Regions from separate parts of the Micromonospora humida genome, predicted to be linked through region 2. Evidence: riboswitches for the same ligand, from Rfam matches in the RefSeq annotation. Region 2 holds a riboswitch; each other region holds the start of a gene.
What was found. Region 2 has a riboswitch for cyclic di-AMP ahead of JQX11_RS19535 (coiled-coil domain-containing protein). Riboswitches for the same ligand answer to the same signal wherever they lie in the genome.
Positions count from the first base shown of each region.

Region 1: another riboswitch for cyclic di-AMP. It lies ahead of JQX11_RS33435 (C40 family peptidase); the one in region 2 lies ahead of JQX11_RS19535 (coiled-coil domain-containing protein).
Region 3: another riboswitch for cyclic di-AMP. It lies ahead of JQX11_RS28315 (C39 family peptidase); the one in region 2 lies ahead of JQX11_RS19535 (coiled-coil domain-containing protein).
Region 4: another riboswitch for cyclic di-AMP. It lies ahead of JQX11_RS16885 (coiled-coil domain-containing protein); the one in region 2 lies ahead of JQX11_RS19535 (coiled-coil domain-containing protein).

Region 1 covers NZ_JAFEUC010000006.1:373,008-376,229, reverse strand. Annotated here, with positions in the region: gene JQX11_RS15140 (pyridoxamine 5'-phosphate oxidase family protein) at 1-160, opposite strand, end outside; gene dcd (dCTP deaminase) at 307-885, shown strand; gene JQX11_RS33435 (C40 family peptidase) at 935-1,975, opposite strand; cyclic di-AMP (ydaO/yuaA leader) riboswitch at 1,988-2,124, opposite strand; gene JQX11_RS15125 (C40 family peptidase) at 2,280-3,222, opposite strand, start outside.
Region 2 covers NZ_JAFEUC010000009.1:194,347-197,568, forward strand. Annotated here, with positions in the region: gene JQX11_RS19525 (STAS domain-containing protein) at 15-377, shown strand; gene JQX11_RS19530 (SRPBCC family protein) at 476-943, shown strand; gene JQX11_RS19535 (coiled-coil domain-containing protein) at 1,016-2,074, opposite strand; cyclic di-AMP (ydaO/yuaA leader) riboswitch at 2,079-2,210, opposite strand; gene JQX11_RS19540 (cation diffusion facilitator family transporter) at 2,376-3,222, opposite strand, start outside.
Region 3 covers NZ_JAFEUC010000017.1:119,157-122,378, forward strand. Annotated here, with positions in the region: gene JQX11_RS28310 (hypothetical protein) at 1-692, shown strand, start outside; gene JQX11_RS28315 (C39 family peptidase) at 756-1,607, opposite strand; cyclic di-AMP (ydaO/yuaA leader) riboswitch at 1,867-2,011, opposite strand; gene JQX11_RS28320 (hypothetical protein) at 2,421-3,182, opposite strand.
Region 4 covers NZ_JAFEUC010000007.1:320,301-323,522, reverse strand. Annotated here, with positions in the region: gene JQX11_RS16890 (YibE/F family protein) at 162-1,505, shown strand; cyclic di-AMP (ydaO/yuaA leader) riboswitch at 1,672-1,803, shown strand; gene JQX11_RS16885 (coiled-coil domain-containing protein) at 1,807-2,832, shown strand; gene JQX11_RS16880 (carbonic anhydrase) at 2,975-3,222, opposite strand, start outside.

The sequences.
Region 1 (3,222 bases), on a different contig from region 2:
CGCCGTCGGTGACCAGCGGGCAGACCGGGTGCACCCGGGGACCGCCGTCGGCGCGGACGGTGGCCAGGTAGCCGAAACCCGACCCGTACTGCTGGAGGAGAAGGCGGATCCCGTCGGCGAGGCGGGGCTCGTCGGCGGCGAATGCGGACCAGGATGCCATGCGGTCATCCTATCGAACAGACGTTCTAAAATCAGTCCGACACGCAGGTCGAACGGCCCGACGTACGCCTCGGAGCCAGCGACGACGCCGGCCGGTGGGGCGGCCCGGTGGGCGGGTCCGGCCGGGGCGCTGGATATGGTGTCCCGATGCTGCTCTCCGACCGGGACCTCGTCTCCGAGATCAAGGCGGGCGCGCTGGCGCTGGAGCCGTTCGAACCGAGTCTGGTGCAGCCCTCCAGCATCGACGTGCGCCTCGACAAGCTGTTCCGGGTGTTCAACAACCACCTCTACACCCACATCGACCCGGCGATGCAGCAGGACGACCTGACGTCGATGGTGGAGGTGCCGGCGGGCGAACCGTTCGTGCTGCACCCGGGCGAGTTCGTGCTCGCCTCCACGCTCGAGGTCATCTCGCTCGGCGACCAGCTCGCCGGCCGGCTGGAGGGCAAGTCGAGCCTCGGCCGACTGGGGCTGCTCACCCACTCGACCGCCGGTTTCATCGACCCGGGTTTCTCCGGCCACGTCACGCTGGAGCTGTCGAACGTGGCCAACCTGCCGATCACCCTCTGGCCGGGCATGAAGATCGGCCAGCTCTGCATCTTCCGGCTCTCCTCGCCGGCCGAGCACCCGTACGGCTCCGCGGTGTACGGATCGCGCTACCAGGGCCAGCGTGGGCCGACGCCCAGCCGCTCCTGGCAGAACTGGCGCACCTGGCCCATCGGCTGACGCGGCGTGCCGTGTCCGGGCCCCGGGTCCGGGGCCCGGACACGGTGGCTCAGCCGGGTCGGCCGTAGCTGTTGACCGGCCCGTCGTCGACCCGCTTCATCGTGATCGGTTTGCCCGCCTGGGAGGCGTGCACGACCCAGCCGTCCCCGACGTACATCCCGACGTGGTGCAGGTCGGAGTAGTAGAAGACCAGGTCGCCGGGGCGCAGGTCGGCCCGGCTCACCCGGTCGGTGACCTGGCGCTGCTGCCGGGCGTTGTGCGGCAACGACACCCCGGCCTTCGCCCAGGCGGCCATGGTCAGCCCGGAACAGTCGTAGTTGTTCGGGCCGGCCGCGCCCCACACGTACAGCTTGCCGATCTGGGCGCAGGCGAACTTGACCGCCGTACCGGCCGGGCCACCGGGGTAGCCGGCGGGGCAGGGGGCCGGGCGCAGCTTGCCGCCGCCGCCGTTGCCGTAGACCGTCAGCCGCAGCTTCTGCAACCGGTCGATCTCGGTGTTGATCTGCTTCTTGCGGGCCGCGAGCTGTGCTTCGGTACGGGTGAGCTGGGCGACCATCTCGTCCAGCGGTGCCTTGGTCGCGGCGAGTTCGTCGCGGAGCTGGGCGACCTCCCGCACCTCGCGCTGCTGGCGGCTGGCGAACCGGTCCAGCAGCCCCAACTGTTCGACCACCTGGCTCGGGCTGCGGCTGCCCAGCAGGGCGTTGACGGTGGACACGTTCTCGCCCTTGTACGCCTGCACGGCGAGGCCGCTGACCTGGTTCATCGCCTGGTCGACGCGGCGTTGCAGGGGGGCGATCCGCTTGCCGAGCGCGTCGGCCTGCCGGCGCTTGGCGGCGAGGTCGATGCGGGTGGCGTTGTGCTGTTCGATGAGCGGTTCGAGCTTGTTCCAGTCCTGGTCGATCTGTCGCTCGATCTCGGCGACCGAGGGGTCGGCGTGCGCTGCCGTGGGGCCACCTGTCAGTACGACCGCGGCGGCGGCCAGGGTGGCGAGGGTGGTGGTGAAGCGGGACCAGCGTGGGCGCGGCACCGTCGTGTTCCGGGCGACCTGGGTCGTCCGGTGCGACGGTGGCCGCGGGGCATGGTGTGCCACCGGGCTCCGGGCTCCTTCTTCCTCGACCGCCTACCGGGTTAGCTGACGGGTTCGGGCGGGAAGGGAGCGCCCTACCGCGGTGGTCGCGGATTCACCCCGGCGTACCTGGGTCCCCGGCTCGCCCGGAGGCGACTCGGCGGTGCCGGTCGACGCCACCCCGGGCGGGGCGGACCTGGTGCCGACCGACGATTGACCAGAGTAGAGACGCTCGTTATCGATCCGCAACCCGCCGGGCCGGCACACTCCGTGACCGGAAAACACGCAACCCCCGGCCCATCGGGCCGGGGGTTGACGTATGTGCTGGTCAGGGGCGGCGGAAGCCGGCCACCGGCATGTAGTTGATGCTGGTCACCTGGACCGGCTTACCGGTCCGGGGCGCGTGCACCATCATGTCGTTGCCCAGGTAGAGCCCGACGTGGTGCAGGTCGCTGAAGAAGAACACCAGGTCTCCGGGGCGGGCCTCGGAGCGCGGGATGGCCTTGCCCTCGTTCCACTGCGCACCGGTGAAGTGGGTCAGCGAGATGCCTGCCGCCTTGTACGCGAACTGGGTGAGCCCGGAGCAGTCGAACGAGTTCGGCCCGGTGGCGCCCCAGACGTACGGGTCACCGACCTGCGCGCAGGCGGTCGCGATCGCGGTCCGGGCGGCGGAGCTGACCACGCCGTTGATCGTGGGGCAGCCGTTCACCTTCACCGTGGTCTTCGGCATCGCCGCCTGCAACCGCTTGATCTCGGTGTTGATCTGGGTCTTCTTGGCCGCGAGCTCCTTCTCCTGCTTCACCTCGGCGGCGATCAGGGTGTCGAGCTTCTGCTTCTCGGCGTCGTACTTGCGGCGGACCACGAGCACGGCCTCGACCTCCCGGCGCTGCTCGGCGGCGAGCCGGTCCAGGATGGTCAGCTGCGTGGCGAGGGTGCCCGGCTTGGTGGTGGTGAGCAGCGCGCTCAGCTCCTGCGAGGGGCCGGACTTGTAGTAGCGGGAGGCGAGGTCACCGACCCGGCCCAGGGCGAGTTCGCTCTGCAGGGCCAGCGGCTCGATCTTCTTCTGGAGGTCGGCCGACTTCTTGCGGTTGACCTTGAGCTGGGCCCGGACCTTGTTGTAGTCCTCGATGGTGGGTTCGAGCTGCTCCCACTGCTTGTCGAGAGCCGCCTCGATCTCCTCGGGCGACGGCGCGGCGTGGGCCGGCACCGCGAGCATCCCGGCACCGACGGCGACCGCCGCGACCAGGGTGAGCAGGCGGCGGGCGACCCGC
Region 2 (3,222 bases):
GTGGAGGTGCTCGCGTGAGCCTGTCGATCGTGAAGTCGGTCCTGCCGGCCGGTGTCATCGAGATCGCCCCCCGTGGTGAGATCGACGTCGACACCGCCTACGAGGTACGTGAGGCGATCGCCGAGGTGCTGGCCAAGGGTCGGCCCGCGCGGATCGAGCTGAACATGCGACTCGTCACCTTCATCGACTCCGTCGGGATCAGCGCCATGGTCGCCGGCTTCCAGACCGCCGAGGTCAGCGGCGTCAAACTGATCGTCACCGAGCCGAGCCGGTTCGTGCACCGACAGCTCTGGGTCACCGGCCTGCTCGGGCTCTTCGGTGCCCCGGAGCCGTACTTCGCCGGTGCCGCCACCCCGGAGGTCCTGCCCGGCGCCTGACCGGGCCACCGGTCGGCGTCGACGCCACTGACCAGGGACGTTGCCAGTCCGTCTCCGGTACGGCACGATCGTGCGACCGACGACGGTCAGGAGGCCCGGTGGTCCGGCGGGAGAGCTTCAGCTACACGGTGCAGGCGCGCTGCTCACCGGCGGACGCGATGGCGCTGCTGAGCGACCTGTCCCGGCAGGAGGAGCTGCATCCCCTGATCGTCCGGGTGCGCCGGCTGCCCGCCCGGCCGGGTGCCCTGGCCAGCTACGCGATCACCGACCGGCTGGAGCTGGGGCCGCTGCGGTTCCCCGTCACCTACCAGGCCGACGTGCTGCTGGCCGGCGACGACGAGATCGTGACAGTGGCCCGCCAGCAGCCCGGCACCACCGTACGCAACCACACCCGGCTGCGGATGGAGGGTGACCTGCTGCGGATCGACGTGGAGATCACCCTCGCCGCGCCGGCCCCGCTGTTCGGCTACGCCTTCCGGCAGGCCCGCGCCGCCCACCTGGGGTTGGCCAGCCGCCTCGGCGCGGTCCTGGACAGCCGGGCCGGCGACCCACCCCCCGCCGGCTGACGACCGCCGACACCCGCCCGGACGGTCGCGCCGCGGTGGCCCGCCCTGAGCGGACGGGCCACCGCGCCGGGATCAGATCATCGACAGGTGCACGTGGTTGGTGTGGTCGCTGGACGGGTCCCCGTTGCCCCCGCTGTACGCCTTCCACCCGCTGCTCGGCAGCCAGATCCGCTTGAACCAGATCACGTAGAGCACACCGAGCCGGTCGGCGTTGCGGATGAAGTACGCGGCGAGGTTGTTGCCGTACGTCCGGTCGCCGCCACTGGCCACCCCGCCGAAGCCGCCCTTCTGGGCGGCGAAGTCGCACGCCCGGCCCTTGGGGTGCTCGCCGGAGCCGCTGGGCCGGTAGCAGGAGACGTACCTGGTGAAACCGGCCGCCTTGGCCTGGTTCAGGGCGTTGAGCGTACGCGGGGTGATACAGCCGTTGGCCGGCGTCGGGTCGTTGACGCTGCACGACTCGGACGGCCAGGAGCCGTCGGAGTTGCGGGGTGCGCCCTTGGCGTTGCTGGTGGACGTGCCGTCCGAGCTGCCGGAGTCGCGGGAGGTGGGGGCCGGCTTGTCGGCGGCGGCCACCGCCAGCGCCCGCTCGGCCTGCTCCTTGCGCTTGCCCATGGTGGCGACCTGCTTGCGCTGTTCGGTGATCTCCCGGGTGACCGCCGCCCGGGTCCGGGTGGCCTGGTCCCGGGTCTCGATCATCGTGCGCAGTTCCTGGTCCTCCCGGGTGGCGACCGTCTCCAGCGCCGCCGCGCGGTCCAGGAAACCGCTCGGGGTGTTGCTGTTGAGCAGGGCGGACATCGGCCCGAGCCGGCCGGTGCGGTAGGCCGCGCCGGCGATCTCGCCGACCTTGGCGGTCTGCGTGACCAGCTGCCCCTCGATGGTCTTGAGCTGTCCGTCGAGTTCCTGCTGGCGCTTGGTGGAGCGCTCCAGGGCGGCCTTGGCCTCCAGCCAGCCCTTGCTGGCGGCGTCGAGCTGGTCGCGCAGCGCCGGGGTGCCGCCCTCGTCGTCGTCGCCGGGGGCGGCGAGCCGGGTGGCAGGCGCGGCGGCGGCCGGGGTGAACGGTGCGGCCGACACGCCCAGGGCCAACGCCGTGACGACTGCGGCCAGCAGCCGCGTGGTGGTGCGTACGTGCATGCGGATGTCCTTCCGTCAGCCGCCGACCGGGTTAGCTGACGGGTTCGGGACGGAAGATCCCTACCGCTGACGCGGATGCACCCCAGGAACGTGGTTCCCCGGTTCGCCCGGGCGGGCGATTAGGCGGCGGCCTCTGCCTGGCGGAGACCGGGGCCGAGCCTACCGGTACGCGAGTGACGCCTGCCTACCTCGTGACTGAGGGTACGAGAGTGAATACCCTCAAAAGGTTCAAACGACGCAAATTTCCGCGATCTCTGTGCGGGAGTACCCGGCGGGGCTGACCGTCCGGCCCGGGGCGGGGTCACCAGTGGGCGGGGCCGCATGCGCCGGGGCTCGCCCCGGGCTCGACCTGGAGGGTGGCGTGCTCGATGTGGAAGTCCTCCCGCAGGGCGCCCCGGGCGGCCGCCAGCACCGCGCCGACCTCGGCGTCACCGGCCAGGGTGAGGTGGGCCGAGGCGACGTCCATGCCGGAGGTGAGCGTCCAGACGTGCAGGTCGTGCACCTCGGCGACACCGGGCACGGCGGTCAGCCGGTCGTGCACGGCGGTCACCGGCAGGTGCTCCGGGGCGGCCTGGACCAGGATGCGCACCGCCGCCCGGCCGAGCCGCCAGGTGCGGGGCAGGATGAACACGCCGATCGCCACGGCGACCAGTGGGTCGGCCCACCACCAGCCGGTGCCGGCGATCAGCAGCGCCGCCACGATCACCCCGACCGAACCGAGCAGGTCGCCGAGCACCTCCAGGTACGCCCCGCGCAGGTTGATGCTCTCCTTGGCGCCCTCCCGCAGCAGGCCGAACGCGACGATGTTGGCGAGCAGGCCGAGCACCGCCACCACCAGCATCGGGCCGGCCAGCACCTCGGGTGGCTCGCCGAACCGGCGGACCGCCTCGATCAGCACGTAGACCGCGACCCCGCTGAGCAGGACGGCGTTGGCCAGGGCGGCGAGCACCTCCAGCCGGTAGAGGCCGAAGGTGCGCTGCGGGTCCCGGGCGGCCCGCCGGGTGGCGGTGATCGCGGCCAGCGCCATCCCGATGCCGAGCACGTCGGTGAACATGTGCCCCGCGTCGGAGAGCAGGGCCAGCGAGCCGGTGCCGAAGGCGGCCACCGCCTCGACCACCATGAGCACGGCGAGCAGCCCGAACGCCGCC
Region 3 (3,222 bases), on a different contig from region 2:
CCAAGTTCGGCTACCCGGCCGGCAGCTACAGCGCGATCGTCGTCTGGAGCGACCCGGAGCCGTGGGGCAGCACTCACAAGTGCAGCTCCCAGACGCTCGGTGACCTCAAGAAGAAGCAGACCAATGCCATCATCTGGAACACCAGGACGCTGAGCCTCGCCAGCGGCGACGTCTCCAAGTACTGGAGCGCCGGCTGGTTGAAGCCGGGCACCGCCTACGGCGGCGGCGCCGGGTGCACGCTCTACAAACCGCCGAACAGCGACCCGGACACCACCGACTACTACAAGTGGAAGCGGACCAGCGCCATCGCGGCCCGCTTCACCATCAAGGCAACCGGCACCAGCGTGTTCGCCGCAACCATGCACCTACCGCAGGAGAACCGGCAGAATGCCTGCGCCGGGGACGGGATCACCGGCATCGCCGGCAGCGGCATCAACATCGGGGCGGACGCCACCAGTCTGCTGAACGCCTCGACGATCCGGATCGTCGGCATCGACGCCAACCGGACCGGCATCGCGGCGAGCACGCTGAACGGTTTCGGCATGACCGGCTACGGTTCGGCCGCCACCAGCGGTTCCAGCAAGATCGACTATCTCTTCGTCAAGGGTGCCGTGCGGTCCTCCCCGATCGGCCACACCGTGACCGGCACGAAGTCCAACCACCTGGCCCTGTACGGCTTCATCGACTACTGATCCCGTGACACGCGACGGGCGTCGACCCACATGGATCGACGCCCGTCCCGTGCGGGTTACGGATCAGGCCGAGTAGCCCCGGGTGGCGATCCAGTTCGCCAGGGTGGTCACGCTGACCCAGTAGGCCGGCAGGGACGGGTCGGCCGAGTCGGCAATCCGTACGGTACGGCCGTCGTCCCGGTAGCCCACAGCGGCGACGTAGTGGCCCCCGGGGAAGGAGTGCCAGCCGCCGTCGAGGTCGGTGGCGTCCCCGGCCACGTTCGCGACCACGGCCCGCTGGTCGGTGACCGCCGCGACCACGTCGGCCCGGAGCCGCTCGACCTGCGCGTCGCTCGGGGTGCCGGCGAACATCCGGGTCCGGTACGGGTCGCCCTTGACCACGGCGTTGAGCACCCGGGTGGTGTCCTCGGCCGAGTTGGTGCCCATCTCGGTGGTGCCCAGCTGGGCGGCGAGGTCGTCCTGGCCACGCTCGATGCCGGCCGCGCTGAGCGCGTTGCGCACCGCCGCCGGGCCGCAGTAGTAGTAGGTGGTCTGGGCCTGGTAGTCGTAGCGCAGGACCTTCGACGACGGGGGCTTCGGGGCCGCCTTGCGGGTCAGGTCCGGGTCGGCGGTGGCGCGGACCTTGGCCCGGGTGACGCGCGGCGACGGGGTGGGGCTCGCCGAGGGGGTGGCCGACGGGCTGGTCGGGGCGGGGGTGGCCACCCGGGCCTGGGCGCGGCTGGCGACGTCGTCGAGGCGGGGGGCGGTCTCGGCCACGGCGGTGGCGCGCTGCTGGTCGGTCGGGGCGTCGTCGATCCCGGCGGCCAGGGCGGTGCCACCGGCGGCCAGGACGAGGACCGCCGCCGAGCCGACGACCATCCGGTACGGGCGCTGGGCGCCCAGTCGGCGGAGCTGACGCTTCATGTGGTGCTTCACGGGGTGTTCCTCCACGGGGCGAGGCGGCCAGGCACGCCGGACCGGCACGTGGCGGGTACGCCACGCGCGGATCGGGTGTTCAGCCGCTCGTTCGGCAGGGACCGCCCGACGGGAGCCGGACGGATCGGCGGGTCGCCCGACGGGGTCGGGCGGCGGGGTGGACGGCCGGGTCAGCGCCTCAGGCGCGACGGTCCGGCGGTACCCCGGCACCGAGGTGGAGGGACAACCGAGGGGGTGGGGTCATGCTGCACGAGGATGGAACTCCTTCCGCTGCCGCCGACCGGGTTAGCTGACGGATTCGGGCGGGAAGATCGCCCTACCCCGGGCCGTGGCCCGGAGATTCACCCCAGGTGGTGCATGTGGGTCCCCGGTTCGTGACTCGCACGATTGAGCGGGTCGGTGCGGCGTCGCCTCCTGCGATCGGAAACCGCACCGGACCGCAGCGACACTACTGGCCGCCCTTCCCTCCCGCCAAGCCCCGTGAGCTGCGTAAACATCGTCGAGTCGACGATTTTCCGGGGCAGCCGGGCAGCAAAGGCCAGCCCCGGGGACGAAGCCTCGTCGGAGCCCGGCCGGGCGACAACCGGACGACCCGTCCGCAACCTCCGGTGATCATCAGAGTCGATGTGACCGCCTGTGACCGCCTGTCCGGTTCCCCCGTGCCGTGACGCCCCCCACACCGGCCCAAAATAACAATTCGGCCCCCGAGCTCCGGCCTCCCGGCCAGCGGCGTCCCTGGGCAGGGCGGGCCGGGCCGGGCCGGGCCGGGGCAGGGCGATCCGAGTCTCGTCCGAGGCGGCGGTCCCGGGGTGGTCAGCCGACCCGGGCCGGGTGCCAGCGGGTGGCACGCGTCGGGCGGGTCGCCGCCGACGTCGCGGTGCGGGGCAGCGGGACCCGGCCCGGCCGCACCCGCTGCGTCGCCGCGTACGCCTCGACGGCCAGGGAACGGGCGGCCTCGGCGGCCAACTCGGCGTCCCGCCACGCGACGCGTTCCCGCCAGGCCGCCGCCCGGTACGCCGCACGCCGGTCCTCCCGGACCGCCCGGGCGAGCATCACCTCGTGCTCGACGGGGTGCCGGCGCGGGTCCCAGCCGTCGCGGTGCGCGAAGACGTCCCGCAGCCGCTCCACCGACAACTCGCCCCGCCAGTGCGCCGCCACCGCCTCCTGGTGCAGCCACCGCTCCCGACCCGCGTACTCGGCAGGTGTCCGGGGGGTACGCGGGCTGGGCAGCGCCCCCGCGCCGACGAACCGGCGGGCGGTCGTCTCGGCCTCGTCGTACGCCTGCCACGCCCGGTCCAGGGTGTCCTGGGCGGCCAGCCAGGCGGCCCGGTGCCGGCGGGCGGTCTGCGCGGCCCCGGCGGCGGCGACGGCCACCTCCTCGGCGTAGCGGCGCAGGTCGGCGACCGGGGGCGGGTCGTCCGGCGGCGGCACGACGGGGGTCAGCTCGGTCGCCTGGTCCCGCTCGGGGCGGGCGACCAGGACCGCGAGGCCGGTCAGCGCGAGGACGAGCAGCAGGGACCAGATCGCGGTGGCGGTCGGCACCCCGATCAGGAACTGGGAGAGCACGGTGTTCACGGGTCGACACCTCGCGGGCGGATGTGGCGGATCGGGGCCG
Region 4 (3,222 bases), on a different contig from region 2:
CCGGCCGGTGCCGGCCCGCCGCCTCGACCTACCGTGGGCAGGGCGAACCGGGCGGGCCGGGGTGGTGGCTACCATCGTCCGACGATGACCCGCCGTCCGTGGTGAACCGGCTGGCCGGCTGACACGTATCCCGTCCCGGATCGTTGGGAGAACTCGCACATATGGGCGCCGACCACACCCGTCCCGCTCCGTCCACCCCGCCGCGGGTGCGACGGCTCCTCGTCATGACGGTGGTGCCGCTCATCGTGGTCACGGTGATCGCCACGCTGGTGCTCTGGCCCGGTGCGACCCCGAAGATCGACCAGGGTGAGCAGGTGCCCCGCCACCACGGCACGGTGACCCGGGTGGTGACCGAACCGTGCCCGCCCGCGCCGCAGACCCCCGACGGCCCCCCCGGGGTGGCCGACGGGCCGTGCGGGACGGTGACGGTCGCCGTCGAGCAGGGGCCGGACGCGGGCCGTGAGGTGCAGACGCCGGTGCCGTCCGGGCCGGGAGCGCCGACGGTGGCGGTCGGCGACGAGGTGGTGCTCGTCGCGTTGGCCGACCCGAGCGATCCGTCGGCGAGCAGCTACCACATCGCCGAGCACCAGCGGGGCATGCCGCTGCTCTGGCTGGTCGCCCTGTTCGCGGCGGCGATCGTGGCGTTCGGCCGGCTGCGCGGACTGGCCGCCCTGGCCGGCCTCGGGGCCAGCTTCGCCATCCTGTTGACCTTCGTGGTGCCGGGCATCTCCGCCGGGGGCGCGCCGCTGCCGATCGCGGTCACCGGCGCCGCGTTGATCATGTTCGTGGTGCTGTACCTGACCCACGGGATCACCGCGCAGACCTCGGTGGCGGTGCTGGGCACGTTGGGCAGCCTGGTGCTGACCGGCGTGCTGGGCACGCTGGCCACCGCCGCCACCCACCTGACCGGGTACGGCAGCGAGGAGGCCACCACGCTGTCGATGTACCAGCGTGACGTGGACCTGCACGGCCTGCTGCTGGCCGGGATCATCATCGGGTCGCTCGGCGTGCTCGACGACGTCACGGTCACCCAGGCGGCCACCGTCACCGAGCTGGCGCACGCCAACCCGGGGCTGTCCCGGTTGCAGCTCTACCGGGCGGCGACCCGGGTCGGCCGGGCGCACATCGCGTCCACGGTCAACACGATCGTGCTGGCGTACGCGGGCGCGTCACTGCCGTTGCTGCTCCTGCTCACCGCCGACAGCCGCCCGGTGAGCCAGATCCTCACCAGCGAGTTCCTGGCCCAGGAGATCGTCCGCAGCGCGGTGGCGACCCTCGGCCTGGTGGCGGCGGTGCCGCTGACCACCGGGTTGGCCGCGCTGGTCGTGACCGCCGGGCGGGGACCGGCCGACACCGGTACGGCCGGGCCGCCGCCCACCCCACGTCCCGCCCCCGACCGTGCCGAGGCGCTGGAGGCGTTGAGCGCGCCCCGGCACGGCGAACCGTCCACCCCGGCCCCCGCACGGTGGCCAGACCCGGAAGGGAGCACGGACACCGCATGGTGACACTGCGCTGCGTGACCGGAGGCGAGGTCGCGCCTGTCGGTCGCGTCACTGATTACCCCTCGCTATCGGGAAAATACTCATTTGGTCGGGTTGCGGGCGTAGATCCCCGGTACGACTCTCGGGTAACCTCGCTGCCGGTCACCGCCGAAGGCGCCCACCGGCGCCAGCGGTGCCACCGCCCAATCGCCGTACGGCGAGCCGGGGAACCGAGCACCTGGGGTGAATCCGCGCCAGCGGTAGGGGCCACTTCCGTCCCGAACCCGTCAGCTAACCCGGTCGGCGGTCGACGGAAGGGAAAACTGTGACGGCACCCCTACGCCGCTGGTTGACGCCGGCAGTGGCCGTACTCGCCGCCCTGGCGATCGTCGCCGGACCGGCCGCCGCCCCCGCGACGGCCGCGCCCAACGCGCCCACCCCCTCGGGGCACGAGGAGGACGACGAGCCGAAGCTGCTCACCGACGTCATCGAGGCCACCAACCGGGAGTACTCGGCGGCGAAGACCCGGCTGGAGAAGTCCAAGAAGCGCCAGCTCGAATACGCCATCGAGGTGGAGAAGGCGGAGCAGGAGCTGGCGGCGCTGGCCCCGCAGGTCACCGAGATCGCCGCCCAGTCGTACCGGACGGGTCGGGTCGGCGCGGTCGCCGCGCTGCTGGAGAGCGACGCGCCGGACGCCTTCGTCCGCCGGGCCGCCGCCCTGGACGAGCTGAACATGGTCAACGCCGGCAAGCTGGCCGAGGTCAACAAGGTCAAGACCCGGGCCGAGCAGGCCAAGCTCGCCGTCGACGCCGAGGTCCGGGAGCAGCAGAAGCAGGCCAACCTGATGGCCAAGAAGAAGACCGAGGCCGACAAGGCACTGGCCCTGGTCGGCGGCCGGGGCTTCACCGGCGGCCTGGTCGACGCGACGTCCCCGGTGGCCCGCGTCGCCCCCGGCCAGACCGCCAACGGCGACTGGCGCGGGGAGTCGTGCAGCGAGAACGACCCGACCACGTCCGGCTGTATCACCCCGCGCACGCTGCACATGTACAAGGAGGTCAAGCGGGCCGGGTTCAACCGGTTCGTCGGCTGCTACCGCCCCGGCGGGCCGTGGGAGCACCCCAAGGGCAGGGCGTGCGACTGGTCGTTGCAGAACAGCGGGTTCAGCCCGTGGCACAACAACGACACCCGGATGTACGGCAACAACCTCGCCGCGTTCCTGATCCGCAACTCGGACCGTCTGGGCATCTACTACGTGATCTGGAACCGGCAGATCTGGTTCCCGGCCAACGGCTGGAGTTCGTACTCGGGGCCGTCCAACCACACCGACCACGTCCACGTGTCACTGCTGTAGCGACCGTGATCGACACCGTGGCGGCGATGGTGCGGTGTCCGGGCTCCCGGATACCGCACCATCGGCCCCGAAGGGTTGATCGAGGTGCATGACGAAGGCCGCCCGGCTGAGCCGGGCGGCCTTCGTCATGACCGGGTGCGGGTCAGGAGGCGACGGGTGCCGGCGCGGCACCGGCCGACACGGCCGGTGCGGGCACCGCGGCGGCGGGCTCGGGGGCCGGGGCGGGCCCGGGGGGCACAGCTGCGGGCTCGGACGCCGCGGCGGTGGGCTCCGACAGCTCGGGGGCGGGGGCGACCTGGTGGACCTCGCCGGCGGCGAGTCGGTAGGACATGCCGACCACCGCGCACCGGCCGGCGGCCACCTCGGCGGCGATCACCGGCGAGTTGCCGA